DNA from 4 places in the Shewanella sp. 125m-7 genome. Region 3 is predicted to be linked to each of the others. Evidence: riboswitches for the same ligand, from Rfam matches in the RefSeq annotation. Region 3 holds a riboswitch; each other region holds the start of a gene.
What was found. Region 3 has a riboswitch for cobalamin ahead of ACVBIL_RS13130 (TonB-dependent receptor domain-containing protein). Riboswitches for the same ligand answer to the same signal wherever they lie in the genome.
Positions count from the first base shown of each region.

Region 1 (3,948 bases), on a different contig from region 3:
TGGCCATCAGATTGCACTTAACTTTTCATCGATTGTATTTATGTTACCGCTTTCACTCGGTATCGCAGTATCCATTCGTGTCGGCTATTACTTAGGCCAGGACAAACCCGAAATTGCAGCCTTGGTGACCAAGCTCGCACTTATTATTTCTTTCTCTTTAGCAGCCTGTACTGCAATCATTACCATACTGTTTAGAAACGAAATCGCACTACTTTATAATGACAACCCAGAAGTCGTTGCACTGGCCGGTAGCTTGATGTTCTATGCCGCTATCTATCAGTTATCAGATTCTGTTCAGGTGGTTACCGCCGGTGCACTGCGTGGTTATAAAGATACGCGTAGCGCGTTTTATATCACCTTAGTTTCGTACTGGGGCGTGGGAATGACTTTAGGTTATACCTTAGCGCGTACCGATATCATAGTACCGCACATGGGCGCCCAAGGTTTCTGGATAGGCTTAATTGCAGGTCTTACTAGTGCAGCGATAATGTTTGCCGCACGCTTAAGATACACTCAAAAAAAGGGCGTTAAGCACTCAGCCCTTTAATCGGCAAAACTAAAAAACAAGTGCTAAATACTCGGTACTAAGTTTCAGCACTAACGTTCCAGCATAAAAAACAGGCTAACGCTATTGCCGTTAGCCTGTTTTTTTATGGGCAAGTTTTATCAGCAAATTTCACCTTCTAAAACCGACTTGGAAGCGTCAAAAATAAGCAACAAAACGTCCGCAAATGGTTTATTTTTCGCTTATTGAAAAGGATGTCTCTCAATTTCCTGCCATTTTATACGTGCACAATAAATCGCAAAACCAAATCAAAACCTGAGAAAATTTAACGCTTCGAAAGTGCGAGCCAATAAAGCCCAGCGTGCACCATACGTCAAACTTCCATTTAAAAGACTGTGGAAAATAACAGTCTTTTTCGTTTTACATTTTGGGTGTGATCTTTACCTCGTTTCAACACCGATATAGCCGCTATATTCCCGCCCACTTAAGGGCGTTAAGCGACTTAATCGGGAACGTGGTGAAATTCCACGGCTGTACCTGCAACTGTAAACAGAGCGAAACATTATTACCACTGGTTATAACTGGGAAGGAATGTTTCTAGACGCTGTAAGCCAGGAGACCGACCCAAAAGCACTATTGACTCAAGCGGGTTTCTTGAGCAAATAGACGATGCAGGTGCTGGTTTCAAATTTGATCACACCTATATTTTCTATTCGTCGATAAATAAAGTCATGCATTTTGCGACTTTACTATGACGCATTTTCCCGCAAATTTCTAACTCAAATAATTAAAGGTTTATCATGAGTTTTAAACTGCGACTTTCTGTACTTTCAATTGCAATTTTTCACACATTTTCGGCTCAAGCTGCAATACCAGCTAACCCTAGCATTGAAACAATAACCGTTACCGGTGACAGATTTGATACCAATCCGGATCAACAACTTGCTGTAATCAACACCATAGAAAGAGAAGAGATAAACAGACTTAATCCCAAGTCTGTTGTCGATCTGCTAGAAACCTTGCCAGGTGTTAGCGTTACGCGTAACGGCGGCGCCGGACAATCTGCATCCATCAGCATGCGCGGCACTAACTCTAGCCATGTATTAGTCCTCGTTGATGGAGTACGTATTGGCTCAGCCACATTAGGCGCTGTGAGTTTCAATGCCCTATCGCCTGAAAATATTGAGCGTATTGAAGTGGTAAAAGGCCCTAGAGCCGCAGTTTGGGGCAGTGATGCCATCGGTGGCGTGATTCAAATATTCACTCGCAAGCTTGAAGGTGGAGAATGGTTTGCCTCAGCAGAATATGGCAGCGACGAATATATGCGAGCTACCGCTGGCGCGGGGATCAGTCACGGTGATGGCCACACTAGCTTGAGCATTAACCGCGAACAAAGCGACGGTTATGATATTAAAAATGATAGTGAACATGACGACGATGGTTACGATCGTTTAGGTATGAGTATTAATGGTCAACAAACTCTCAATGCACAATGGTCTCTCACTTGGACGGGGCTGCTTGAGACAGGTAATTACGAATACGATAATAGTCGCGCCAACGAAGCCGATTATGATAACTACCTATGGAACGCGGCGGCTGAATACCAGAATGATAAGCTAACCAGCAAACTCGCCGTTGGGCAGTCACAAGATAAAAATGAGAACTTTCGCGCTGACAATTCAGATCTAGGTATTAGTCTATATAAAACCATTCGAGATCAAGTTAATTGGAGTAACCGTTACTCAGCAAGCGATAACCTAACATTTATCGGCGGTATAGATTGGTCTAATGAATCTATCGCGGGTGACTACGCCGTTGATGAGCGCAGCTTAGTTGGTGTCTACGCCCTTGCACGCTACCAGTATGGAAAACTACTGATGGAAGGTATTGTCCGCTATGACGATGTCGAAAATATCGACAGCGAAACCTCCTACAATACGAGCTTAGCTTATCAATTTAATGATCAGTGGCGAGTCACAGCAAGTGCTGGAACAGGCTTTCAAGTGCCAAGTTTTAACGACCTGTATTGGCCTGGTACCGGTAATCCGGATTTAGTTTCTGAGACATCAGAAAACCTTGATCTAACGGTGCATTATTCAAGCGATAACCTACGTGGTTACGTGAGCCTGTACCAAAATACCATCAGTAACCTTATCCAATGGGCTCCAACTCCAGAGCTAGATGAGGATGGCTACGAGATCTGGAAACCCGCCAATATTCAAGACGCCAAAATTACCGGTGTCGAACTATCACTAAACTACAGCACTTGGGGGCTCGAGCATCAACTGGGCTACAGCTACATCGATGCCATTGACCAAGATGGCGATGAGCAACTTGTGGGGAGAAGCGAGCACGAGTTCGATTATGCCCTGAGCTATGCATGGTCTGATGTCGATCTGTTGATGAACTATCACTTCCAAGGTGAGCGTAATGCTGGTGATATCGATTATGACGGCACTACAGATTTTCTTGATGCCTATCATCAGTTAGATATCAGTCTAGGTTATAAGCTGGGCGATGCTTGGCAACTGAGACTCAAAGCCAACAATCTACTCGATGAAGAGATTATCTCAGATAGAAACTACTTCAGCCCTGGCCGTCAGCTGTTCTTAAGCGTCAGCTATCAAGCTTTTTAACCTCGATTGAAACAGATAGCGCCGACAATGTCGGCGCTACATTGGATCCCTTTAATGCCGATAAAATTTCAAGCAAACTCCCATATGGAAGTTAATCATATAAGTTGGTCAACTTCGTCCAAGAAGGTGCTCGACAACTTAAGCTTCACTATTGAAAGAGGCAGTTTCGTTGGGATCTTGGGACCCAATGGAGTCGGTAAATCGTCTTTACTGCGCTGTATGTATAAGTATCTGAGTCCAGATAACGGAGAGATCCGCCTCAATAATCAGAATATTCGTGCTATTTCGCACCGAGAATTCGCCTCTAAAGTCGCGGTGGTACTGCAGCACACGCCAGTTGGGTTTTCGATGACCGCAAGACAACTGCTCGCGACAGGTTTGATCAACCAGCAAAAATGGTGGCAAAGCATCAACCAAACTGCAGAAAAGCACGAAATCGATCGGGTGCTATCTCTAGTTGGGCTCACAAGTAAAGCCGATCAAATATTTGAGTCGCTCTCCGGTGGTGAACGTCAGCGCCTACTTATCGCTAGAGCCCTTTTACAAAAACCAGAGGTGCTACTGCTCGATGAGCCAACTAATCATTTAGATGTGGGTTATCAAGTTGAAATTTTAACCTTGATAAAAAGTCTTGAAATCACCGTGGTGGCGACGATTCATGACCTAAACCTTGCCAGTGCTTTTTGCGATAAATTATTGTTGCTAAGAGAAGGTAAGTTAATTAAGAGTGGCACTCCAGCGCAAGTGCTAACCCCTGCTAGCATCGAAAATATTTACGGCATTAAAACCGAGGTCGACAGACACCCG
Region 1 covers NZ_JBRILQ010000019.1:15,882-19,829, reverse strand. The annotation lists gene ACVBIL_RS10620 (MATE family efflux transporter) at 1-547, shown strand, start outside; cobalamin riboswitch at 976-1,147, shown strand; gene ACVBIL_RS10615 (TonB-dependent receptor domain-containing protein) at 1,306-3,141, shown strand; gene ACVBIL_RS10610 (ABC transporter ATP-binding protein) at 3,196-3,948, shown strand, end outside.
Region 1: another riboswitch for cobalamin. It lies ahead of ACVBIL_RS10615 (TonB-dependent receptor domain-containing protein); the one in region 3 lies ahead of ACVBIL_RS13130 (TonB-dependent receptor domain-containing protein).

Region 2 (3,948 bases), on a different contig from region 3:
ATTGACAAACTATCAATCGATCAGCAAGGGTTTGCAGATGCCTCGCAAGCGGTAGATAACCAAGCTCATTTTGTTAGCCTTATGGGTAACTATTTCTTTGGTCGAAGCTATATCTCCGGTCGCGTGGCTAGCGGTAACATGAGCCAAGATGGCGACTTTATCACTTTAGCAGGCGTTGCCGATGGTAACCAAGGCGCCGATGCCGAGGTTGATACCTTAGATGCAAATCTTAAGTTTTCAACCCGAGTGATGAAAGGTCTGCGCATTAATGCGTCCGTTGATTACTCTGATCGCGATAACATCACCAATGTGCATGATTATGAGCAGTATGGCCTCGATGGTGTGACCGGTGAGCTAGTGCAAAACACCCCTTACGATACCACGCGCAGCGCTTACAAAGTCAGTGCCAATTACCAGTTAATGGCCGGTCAACGTATTGAAGTGGGCTATGATCGCATCGAAACCGAGCGCAGCTATCAAGATCGTGAAGAGACTGATGATAATATCTTCTGGGCACAGTGGCGTGCTACAGGCTTTGATTTGTGGGATCTACGTCTAAAAGGTAGCTACGCCGATAAGGGCGGTTCGCAGTTCCTTTATGATGATGCTGTTAATGCGGCAGAAGATCAGTTAATGCGTAAGTATTACCTAGCAGATAAGAAGAGCAGCAAGGCTGAAGTGTTTGTAACGCATACCCCAACTGACAGCATCTCAATCAGTGCTCATGGTTACTACTCTCTTGATGATTACACTAATTCAAGTATTGGTCTTATCGAATCTAACAGCTATGGCTTTGATTTAGGCTTAAGCTGGCAGGTAACCGGTGATTTATTACTCAGCACCGATGGTGGTTACCAGTGGCTAGATAACGAGCAAGCAAGCGCCAAGAGCCAATACGTAGGTTATTGGGAAGGTGACACCAATGAAGAGTTTGGCTTTGTTGGTGCAGGTTTTACCTACAGCGGCTTAAGTGACTCGGGTATTACTATCGGAGGTGATTACAGTTTTGCTATCTCGTTTAGCGACAGCTATGTCGATGGTAATGATGTATTTGGTATGTATGAATCAACCAGTCATCATGCCAATTTATATGTGAATTATGCAATTAATCAGCAGGTTGTTGTGGGCTTACGTTATGAGTTTGAAGCCTATGAAGACAGTGATGATACTCAGCTACCTGTTGATTACTATCCTGGCACCGGACCTACAGGCTTAACCACTTTAGGTGAGTTAAACCATGATTATAACGCCCATTTAATACTGGCGACTTTGCAGTATCGTTTTTGATGCAATGATCAGTATTAAACGACGTAGCCATATTGTCGTCCCTGCAAGGTAAAATAGGGCTTGCTGAGTTTGATACAACAAAATGATCATAAAAAGGTAAGGCTCTCATTTATTGAATGCTGTTGATTAAAAGCGATTTATTGAGAGCATTGCCTTAATAATAAAAGTAAGTTCCTTAAAAACTTGCTCCCATCTTTACCGAGAATAGAGGCATCTATTCTCGGTTTTTTTATATTTGATCAAAGCTGCTTATATCGGAGCAAGTATGAGCACTCACTTTTTGATTTATTTGAATTTACTGTAGAAAGTAACAGTGAATAACCTACGGTTTTTATTATAGAATAGACATGTTATCAAGGATCCATAAGGTTTAATTGGGGGAACCAGATGAAATTTCTGGACTGTACCCGCAACTGTAACTGGACAAGTGTTGCTCAACTATTTGGGAATACCAAAAAGCTGAAGCAAGCAATAAACCAGAAGTCAGAGCACCCACCTTGATGGTTACGCTGTAAAACTGGGCGGGCGCTCTTGGTTTTGTAAATTCACTCGTGTATTTACCTATCTGGTTTTCAGCATCTTTTTCCTTTTGGAACCATTGACGATGCACAATTGTTCAAGTCGTTTATCTCACAGCCGTATTCACATGATGATATTGAGACCAGAGGAGAACCTTAATGTGGTTTGACCCTCTTTACTGTGCCGGCGTTATCTCATTAGCACTGCTGCTCGACCGTCTCTTAGGTGAAATGTCACGTTCTCACCCTCTAGTGGGTCTTGGTCTGTTTGCCAATCGGATCAAAAGATGCCTTTGGCAGCCTACAAAATACCGCGGCGTTGTCGCTGTATTATTAGTCTTGTTGCCTATCTTGCCCTTTATGTACCTTCCACGCCTATGGTGGCTTGACGTGATAATTCTGTATCTGGTTATTGGTGGTCGCAGCCTGTCTGAACATGGTAATGCTGTTGGTCAGGCACTCAAGTTAGGTGACTTAACCCTGGCTAGAAATCGAGTGGGTATGATTGTTAGCCGTAAGACCGAAAACCTGTCAGAGCAACAAGTGGTCAATGCCACTCTTGAATCGGTTCTTGAAAATGGCAACGATGCACTCTTTGGTGCCCTGTTTTGGTTTACGGTTGCCGGCGTTCCGGGGGCCTTATTGTATCGCTTCAGCAATACCTTAGATGCAATGTGGGGCTATAAGAATCAAACCTACCTTCAATTTGGCTGGTGTGCCGCCAAACTTGATGATCTGCTCAATTATATCCCTGCGCGTTTGTGCGCTATTGCCTATGCCCTTGGCGGCAAGACTAGGTTATCGCTTCGCTGTTGGCGCACACAGGCACCTAAATGCGCCAGCCCGAACGGTGGTGTGGTGATGGCCGCTGGCGCTGGCAGTCTAAATATCACCATGGGCGGCGCCGCTGAATACGATGGCTATTCTTGCGACAAACCCATTCTGGGTGAGGGCAGAGCTGCAGATGCAAGTGACATCAAGCGGGCTTGTCATCTTGTCTGGCTCAGCGCCTTTTATTGGGTCGCAGCATTATTAGTGATGGCATTCTTGCTTAAAGTGATCTGAGTACATCGATTTTAGAACATATTATTGAGAGCTTACTTTTGAGAGCTTACTTTTAAAAATTTACTTTTGAGAATAGTGATATGAGTTTATTGCACCATGGCGGCCGGCTAAAAGATGTGGCTAAGCGGTATGGCGTCGACGAGACAAGCTGGCTAGATTTATCTACCGGTGTGAGTCCATGGCACTATCCAATACCCGATATTCCAGTATCGTGCTGGAATCGTTTACCCGAGGACGAAGATGGCTTAATTGCGTCCGCTGACCGCTACTATGGTGGCCGTAATGCTTTACCTGTTGCGGGTTCTCAAGCTGCAATTCAGTGTTTACCAAAGGTATTGGCGGCGCAGCGTGGTGGCGCCGGTGTTGTGCTGCTACCAAGGGTTGGTTACAAGGAACATGAACGAGCTTGGCGTATGCACGGTTGGAAGATTGAATACTACGGTGCAGATAACGATGATATGCCTATCGAGGTTTATCAACCTCGAGCTGAACAGCTTAAACGTTGTGATGTACTGCTGGTTATCAATCCTAACAACCCCGCGGCTCATCTTACACCACGAACCGTCCTAATTTCTTGGCTAGAACGATTGTCTGCAAGGGACGCCATTCTCGTCGTTGACGAAGCCTTTATGGACATGACCCCAGAGCAGAGCATGCTGCCGTTGACGAATGACAATCTAATTGTCCTGCGTTCAGTCGGTAAGTTTTTTGGCTTAGCAGGTGTTCGCGCTGGGTTTATCTATGCAGCAAATGAGATTAGGGATGCCTTGCAAACTCAGCTTGGTCCATGGTGTCTCAATGGCCCAGCAAGAGAAGTCTGTAAAGCCGCATTTGACGATATTGGTTGGCATCAACGACAGAAAAAAAGACTGCACGCATCTAGCATTCGATTACAGGAACTGTTGTTATTTTTGCCTGGCAAGGCCGTTGGTACCGATCTCTTTCAGACGATTTATCTAACCAATGCGCCTTTATGGCATGACCACTTATGTGGTCAAAATATTTTGACCCGTTTAACCGATGAGCAAGATGCTTTGCGCTTTGGCTTACCTGCAGATGAAGAACAGTGGATTCAATT
Region 2 covers NZ_JBRILQ010000025.1:4,608-8,555, reverse strand. The annotation lists gene ACVBIL_RS12455 (MtrB/PioB family decaheme-associated outer membrane protein) at 1-1,287, shown strand, start outside; cobalamin riboswitch at 1,627-1,801, shown strand; gene cbiB (adenosylcobinamide-phosphate synthase CbiB) at 1,965-2,870, shown strand; gene cobD (threonine-phosphate decarboxylase CobD) at 2,951-3,948, shown strand, end outside.
Region 2: another riboswitch for cobalamin. It lies ahead of cbiB (adenosylcobinamide-phosphate synthase CbiB); the one in region 3 lies ahead of ACVBIL_RS13130 (TonB-dependent receptor domain-containing protein).

Region 3 (3,948 bases):
CGGGTAATGGGGGAATGCTTGCACCAGAGCATGCCTGTAATAACAGTAACGCTGAAATCACGATCAATCGACTAACGCAGTTACGCATCAATAAAGGTTTCATTAATAAACTTTCGGCTGATGGTTTCTTCAAAAAATAACATAAAAAAAGCCAGACACAAGTTCTGGCTTAATATTCGCTTTTATCTGCGGCTCTAGAACGCTTGATAACTGACGCTCAAGAACAACTCTCTGCCTGGGCTAAAGTAGTTTTGATCTGAGATAATCTCTGCGTCAAACAGGTTGTTAGCTTTTAAACGCAGGCTCCATGCATCATCGAGCTGATAACCAAGACTCAAGTCCAGCTTATGATAAGCATCCAAGAACTGATCGTACCCAGCATAGCGCTTACCTTGGTAATGGTAGTTAGCCAACACATCAACACGCTCCCAGCTATAGCTCAACATATAGTTAAACTCATTCTCGCTGCGACCGACTAGCTGCTCACCAGTTTGTTTATTCTCCGCATCCAGATAGGTATAACCGAGCTGATGCTCAAGGCTGAACAACTGATAGTTTGCCGACACTTCGATACCACTAATCTCGGCATTATTGATATTGGCTGGCTTCCAGATATCCCAACCGTAATCATCTTTTTCTCCCGTAGGCGCCCAAGCAATCAAGTTATCAATGCTATTTTTAAATACACTGACATAAGCACGGATATCTTTAGCATTAAAATGCAACGTTAAATCATAACTTTGTGAAGTTTCAGAGATGAGCTCAGCATTACCCGAATCCGGCCAATAAAGGTCGTTAAAGGTCGGTGCTTTAAAGGCCGTGCCCGTTGTCGCAGCGAGTCGCCATTGGTCGTTAAACTGATAACCAAGGCTGGCATTATAAGACACTTCACTATCGACATTTTCTACGTCATCATAACGCACAGCCACTTCTGCGAGTAAATGCTCCCACTGCTTTTCAACTAGCCCGTATGCAGCAAAAATATCACGCTCATCTTGGGCATAATCGCCCTTAACAGACTCATTTGACCAATCGATGCCGCCCGTTAACGTCAGTTCATTTGCCGCTAAGTATTGGTTACTCCAGTTGATCTGGTCGCGCTTAGTTTCAAACTCAGAAATGGCCACACTGGCATCATCACCACGGAAGTTCTCGTTATAGTCGCGAGATTGGCTCAAGGCTAACTTACTGGTAAATCTGTCATTAGTGTATTGTGTTGCTAAGTTCCAGAGGTAGTTCTCATAATCTGACTCATCCGCCGAACCTGAGGCGTAGATATCATCATATTGAGTATTTCCCTTGTCGTACATGCCATTCCATAATGCTTGCCAATTTTGATTAATTTGCTGCGAGCCTATCAAAGAAAGTGCATTGCGCTTGTAGCCATCATCGTCATTTTCAACTTCAGCGCCGTTATACACATCATAACCGTCAGATTGTTCGTGGTTTACGCTCAGTGTGGTATTGCCGTTCCCATGTGTCATGCCTGCGCCAAATGAACCACGTATATAATCGTTAGTGCCGTATTCGGCTCCCGCAAACCACTCACCGCCTTTCAGCTGACGGGTAAATATTTGAATGACGCCGCCAATGGCATCGCTGCCCCACACTGACGCTCGCGGCCCTTTTAATACTTCGATTCGCTCAATATTTTCAGGTGATAAGGTGTTAAAGCTAACGGTACCTAATGTTGCAGAGCCGACCTTCACACCATCAATCAGCACTAACACATGGTTTGAATTACTACCACGAATACTAATTGAAGTGGCCTGCCCCGCACCGCCATTACGCGAAACACTAACACCGGGCAGTGTTTCTAAAACGTCTGCAACAGATTTGGGGTTAAGGCGTGCAATCTCTTCACGCTCAACGGTATTGATAACCGTTAACTGCTGCAGGGCCGTTCTATCAAAACGTGAACCGGTTACGGTAATCGTTTCATCGACGTTAACAGCGTTTGAATTGCCGTCCTCGGCGACTGCCGAGAATGTGGATAAACTGATAAGACTGCTAACTAGCAGTGCAATTTTTGATGGTTGTGTTCCCATTTTACCTTTGACTCCTAAAGGAAAACGGGGCAAATACGTCACGGTGACACGACCAAATAAATGGAAAATTCCACTCTTTGTCTTGCTCGTAAAATGCCGCATTTCGAGATCTGCCCGCCGAAATCATCGAAATCACTTTGTTGGCCGGTCTCCGGACTTAGGTTCTGTATTAACGTATTAATACCCGAATACAAGCTTTCAACACCTATCCATTAAGGCGCACTTGTCTCTCACCATTCACCGTTGCGGGGGCAGTGTCAGAATTTAACTGACTTCCCGATTATCCCTAAGTTACGCCGTAACCTGAGGCACCAATAAAGTTGACTGAAATTGTATTTTTTCTAATAGCATGCTTTTAATAACATGAGTTTGCGCTCAAGAGTGAAAAAACACCACTGTTGAGAGTGCGCGCATTATAGACGTCTATACGGTTAAATGTCTAACCTAAGCACAATTTAAACGCCGTCACAAAGACGAAGAATATTCACCCTCGTACACTAAAAAACACATCAAGATTAAAATCAACAACTTAACACCAACTCTCTGTACTTTCTTAATACATTAATAAAGGCTTAAGGGCATAATCGTCGATAGGAATTCTTGATAATTTTGCGCTTTGATGGGTGGATTTTCTTTCGTAAAAACCTCACCTCGAATCGATTTATGAATTAAATACAGATCCTGCTCGCCTCTCACTGCGGTGTAATGGCCAATCTCACCTTGGGTGAGCACCTTACCGTAAGCAATGCCTTGTACCGAATTAATATGAGAGTTAGGCATGTTAGTACAGCCTATAATCGCACTGGCTGTTTGATGATCATTGAGCGGCTCGCTCGCTAACGCTTCAAATACCGATTCGCCTTGGCAACTTTCAAAATAGACTTCAGCCATTGTCTGTAAAAATGCTTGTGGGCTAATGTCTTCTGTCAGCCCTTTAAAGCCTTGCACACACAACATTGATGACCAAGTTTGTAACGTTTGAGATGCTGGCACGAACTCGGCGGAGAACATGTCATCTTGCTGATTGGTAAAAGCCAACTTCCAGTCTAGCGGTAAACTGAAATTAAAAGTTTGGCTAAATATAGCTAGCTGTTGGGGTGTTTTATCAACTTCTACCTTAATAGCTTCATTGCTTAAACTGTACACAGGAAAAGTGAATAAAACGGTGCTCATCAGGGCACAATTTATACGAGGAAAGTATGACGTCATACCTTTACTATCCTTGTTGAGGGCACGTTGTGAGCAGTATTCTATCTGCGCATGTATCAAAGTGGTACTTAAAAATTCATTTCGGCTAAACACTCTGACATTTTCAGTGATACCCACGCGGTACAACACTTATTAAACAATTACTTATATAAACACGGCTTATATAGTTCAAGATTTATACAAAATAACTCTTGCACAATTCGATTACATTTGTAATCTTAAATATACATTACAGCTGTAATCGTAACAATAATGAGGCAAGGATAACCATGAAAGAGAGCTTATTAACAAGGATTTGCTATGAAAGAAATCAGTAATGCCGAGCTGTGTGTGCTTAATATTCTTTGGCAATCTTCGCCGATTAGCGCCAGTGATGTGATCAGTGAATTATCTCGCACTAATGACTGGCACGAGAAAACCATAAAAACATTACTCAATCGTCTGGTAAAAAAGCAAGCCATTGGATTTGACAAGCAGGGACGCTCTTACCTCTACTTCCCGCTCATCGAACAGAGTGAATACCAGCTCAAAGAAAGCGAATCTTTTATTGAGCGCTTGTTCTCTGGTCGCGTTGCTCCCTTAGTGGCTGGTTTCGCAAAACAAAACAAACTCAGCGCCGATGATGTCGCCGAGTTACAACAACTGATTGACACCTGGCAAAAGGACAACAAATCATGATGCTATGGATGGC
Region 3 covers NZ_JBRILQ010000027.1:15,035-18,982, forward strand. The annotation lists gene ACVBIL_RS13125 (GDSL-type esterase/lipase family protein) at 1-103, opposite strand, end outside; gene ACVBIL_RS13130 (TonB-dependent receptor domain-containing protein) at 195-2,048, opposite strand; cobalamin riboswitch at 2,174-2,379, opposite strand; gene ACVBIL_RS13135 (hypothetical protein) at 2,610-3,221, opposite strand; gene ACVBIL_RS13140 (BlaI/MecI/CopY family transcriptional regulator) at 3,558-3,935, shown strand; gene ACVBIL_RS13145 (TonB family protein) at 3,932-3,948, shown strand, end outside.

Region 4 (3,948 bases), on a different contig from region 3:
CAGCCGCCTGCAATTAGCGCGTTGATTGACTCGACGTAGGCTTCAACCAGCTCATCAAAACTCACGTTACGGTAGCCTGGGTCATTCACATCGGGGCTAATTGAGCAGGTTCGGTTCGTTGGGCCAAGTACCCCTGCAACGTAACATTGGCGACCCGTCTCTGCTTCAACTTCATTGGCCGCTTCGCGTGCAATGCGTGCACCCGCTAAGTTGATCGCAGCTGAATGCTCCTGCATGTCGTAATCGGCCATGGCGATACGCGTAGCGTTAAAGGTATTGGTTTCGATGATGTCAGAGCCAGCTAACAGGTAGTCTTTGTGGATCTGCTTGATAGCATCGGCTTGGGTGAGCACCAACATATCGTTGTTGCCCTTTACATCACAATGCCAGTCTTTGAACTGTTCACCACGAAAGTCATGTTCTTCAAATTTGCGATCTTGGATCATGGTGCCCATCGCGCCGTCGAGGATAAGGATCCCATCTTGAAGCTTTTGGGTAAGTACTGCTAAAACCTTGTCGGCAGAGTCTTGAGTATGTGCTACTGCGCTCAAGGCATGTGTTGGGGTACAGGTTGCCATAGATAATTCCTACCAGTTCGCAAATCGTTATTCTTGTAATACCAAGCAAAATAAGTCTCTGAATACTTAACTTACCTAGATCTGGTGTAAATCATGTCCGTTATTTTCAGTTAAGGTCGTTTATTATGAGTGACCTTTTATTTTGTTTGGACATTTATACGTATAGACGTCCATAATACGTGAGAGGCGATAAAAAGTGCAAGTGCTAAAGCATGATACTTTTTCAGCATTAAAAGCCAATGAATTTTAACTAAGTTGCTGATAAATAATGAAGGTCAACAGGTATAATGCAAACCACTAAGGTGATTTTACTTCGGCACGGCGAATGCGATGGTGGCAATATTTTACGCGGCCAAGTTGATGTTGCGTTAACTGAGCTTGGTCAGTTGCAGATGAAAAAGGCATTTTCCGCCTTATGCTTAACCGATTTGTCAGTCGATTTTACCGTTAATAGTGTGATTAGTTCACCGCTTCAGCGCTGCGCCAACATCGCAGAGCAATTGGCTCGTGAGCATGATTTAGACTTTTCTATTGAAGCCGGTTTTAAAGAGCTGAACTTCGGCGATTGGGACGGGCAAACCTTCGACGCGCTTTATCAAACTTGTGGTTCAGCGCTTGATAACTACTGGAAAAACCCTTGGTTGCTATCGCCGCCTCATGGCGAGTCTATGCAAGATTTTGAGGCGCGTATCGATAAAGCCTGGCAGGCGATGCTCAAGCTGCATCAAGGAAAGACGGTATTAGTGGTGACTCACGGTGGCGTAATACGTCATTTAATGAGTAAAGCTCTGGACGTCAGTCAGTGTGCGGGTTTTTACACCTCGCTTAAATTGCCTTACGCGGCCACGGTAGCGATTGATGTGCTGCACAATGATAATAAGCAGTTCATGACCCTAAATTGGCGGTAGAAGTTTAAAGATGGACCTAGGACCTAGGACCTAGAGCTTAGAACCTAGAGCTTAGAACCTAGAACCTTTTTATCGTAGGTCGGGCTTTAGCCCGTCAATCTTGGTTTTATTTATAAAACAAAGGTGATATCAGCCTTGCTGGTATGATGCTAAACTGCGGCGTTATCTTATGTAGCGCTGCTTGCGTTAAAGGCTGCGTTTGCTCTTAGCATAAAAGATAGCTAAAAAATGAAAGTTAGGTGCTTAACAGCATAAAGGGAACCGGAGGCTGGCAGTTATTCGCCGCTTAGTCCGGACTGTACCCGCAACTGTAGGGAAGGTTAGCCATAGGGCTGCGCTTCCAAGTCAGATACCTGCCTAACTTATGTTGTTCATTACGTATCATTCAGTACGTGTTGATAATTAAAAAGTGTATCCATATACACATAAACTCGTGCGGGCGACTCGAGGGAGACAATAAATGAAACTCGATACTGGGTTATTAGACTCTTGCTTGGACACTTGCTTGCTAGATGCCAGTTTTTTCTATGAATGGTTGAATGGCAACAATGGCTAATTCGAAATCACAGCAGCAAATTAAAACCGTGCTAGCGGTTAAAGATTTAAGTTGGCACTTAGACGGTAAAGCGATTTTATCGGCAATTGAGTTTAGCTTAGCTGAAGGCAAAATGCTGGGCATTATTGGCCCTAATGGCGCGGGTAAATCCAGTTTACTTCGCTGCTTATATCGCTTTATTAAGCCTAGCAGCGGCAGCATTAATTTATTCGGCCAAGATATTAGCGCGCTATCGGCTAAAGCTTTTGCCCAGCAAATCGCCGTGGTACTGCAAGACACGCCCCATCATTTTGAAATGACTACAGCGCAACTTATTGCTCTTGGTTTAACGCCTCATAAAAGTGCCTTTGATTTTACTAGCCGCAGCGATCGCGTTGTGGTTGCACAGGCGCTTGGAAAAGTGGGTCTTGAAGATAAAGCCAATCAAGCTTATGAGAGCTTATCAGGCGGAGAGAAGCAGCGGGCATTGATCGCTCGCGCCATAGTGCAGCGCCCTAAACTGCTTATTCTCGATGAACCGACAAATCACTTAGATATTCGTTATCAGATCCAAACCTTGGAGCTGCTACGCAGCCTCAACATCACAGTCATTACCTCTATTCATGATCTTAACCTTGCCAGTGCGCTGTGTGATGAGCTTTTGCTGCTAGATAACGGCTGCGCTATAGCCAGTGGAACACCCAAAATGGTACTCACTGAGCAACGTATCGCCAAGGTATTTGATGTGTGCTGTGAAATCAGGCCGCACCCTCAACATGGCAATCCACTTATCAGTTATTTCTATGGCTACGAAACGGTTTTGGCAAGCGGCGTTCATACAAGAGTCGATATAAAGAGGAGTGTGCGAGCTGAGGCTCTTGTTCAAATGAAAGCTGAGGCTCTTGTTCAAATGAAAGCTGGAGACCAAGATGAATAAGGCTTTAATCGCCAGTAACCCATTAGCCATTAATTGTCGTCGGCGAGCCGAGTATCTCGTGCTATTCATACTCACTTTCGCGGCGTTGTTCACCCCGGTTGCAGCCAGCAGTTTTGGCGCTGCCAGTATTAGCATGAGCGATGTACTGACCGTATTTAGCCACAAGCTGTTTAATCTAGGTTATCCCATAGGCGATTCTATTGGTGAATCTATAGGCGTAAAAGAGCGCATTATTTGGGAGCTACGTTTACCGCGAGTTTTGCTGGCCTTCATAGCGGGTGCAGGCCTGTCGATAGCGGGCAGTGTGTTGCAAACCGTGACCCGTAACCCGCTGGCAGACCCTTATCTGTTTGGTATTTCATCGGGCGCATCATTTGGCGCGGTAGTGGCGTTAACGCTTTTTAGTCAGAGCATGTTGTGGTTTAGTCTTCCCGTTGGCGCATTTATCGGTGCAAGCTTATCGGTATTGCTAGTATTGAGCTTATGCGGGCGTAACTTAAGCACCCAAGTTGAGCGCATGTTGCTTTCAGGCGTGGCAACCTCGTTTATGTTCGGCGCATTAGCCAGTTTGATGTTGTATTTTTCCAGCCCTCAAGCGGCGGCATCGGTACTGTTTTGGACCTTAGGTAGTTTCGCTAAAGCCAGCTGGCAAGGCTTGTGGCTACCAGCTTCGGTGGTATTGCTATCTCTGCTAATTATCTTACTCAATAAGCGCCAAATAGTGGCGATGCGCGCCGGTGATGAAACCGCCCATACCCTAGGAATTAACGTCGCTCGTTTGCGTTTATCTATGCTGCTTATCTGCTCACTCATCACAGCCATATTAGTCGCTAATTGCGGTGGCATCGGCTTTATAGGCTTGATGGTGCCACATACGGTGCGTTTGCTTTTCCCAGGTCGATTCCCATTGCTATTAACGGCACTCGTCGGCGGATTATTTATGGTTTGGGTCGATGTATTAGCGCGAACCTTATTGAGTTATCAAGAGCT
Region 4 covers NZ_JBRILQ010000014.1:16,676-20,623, reverse strand. The annotation lists gene metH (methionine synthase) at 1-578, opposite strand, end outside; gene ACVBIL_RS08715 (histidine phosphatase family protein) at 866-1,486, shown strand; cobalamin riboswitch at 1,707-1,861, shown strand; gene ACVBIL_RS08710 (ABC transporter ATP-binding protein) at 2,026-2,958, shown strand; gene ACVBIL_RS08705 (FecCD family ABC transporter permease) at 2,951-3,948, shown strand, end outside.
Region 4: another riboswitch for cobalamin. It lies ahead of ACVBIL_RS08710 (ABC transporter ATP-binding protein); the one in region 3 lies ahead of ACVBIL_RS13130 (TonB-dependent receptor domain-containing protein).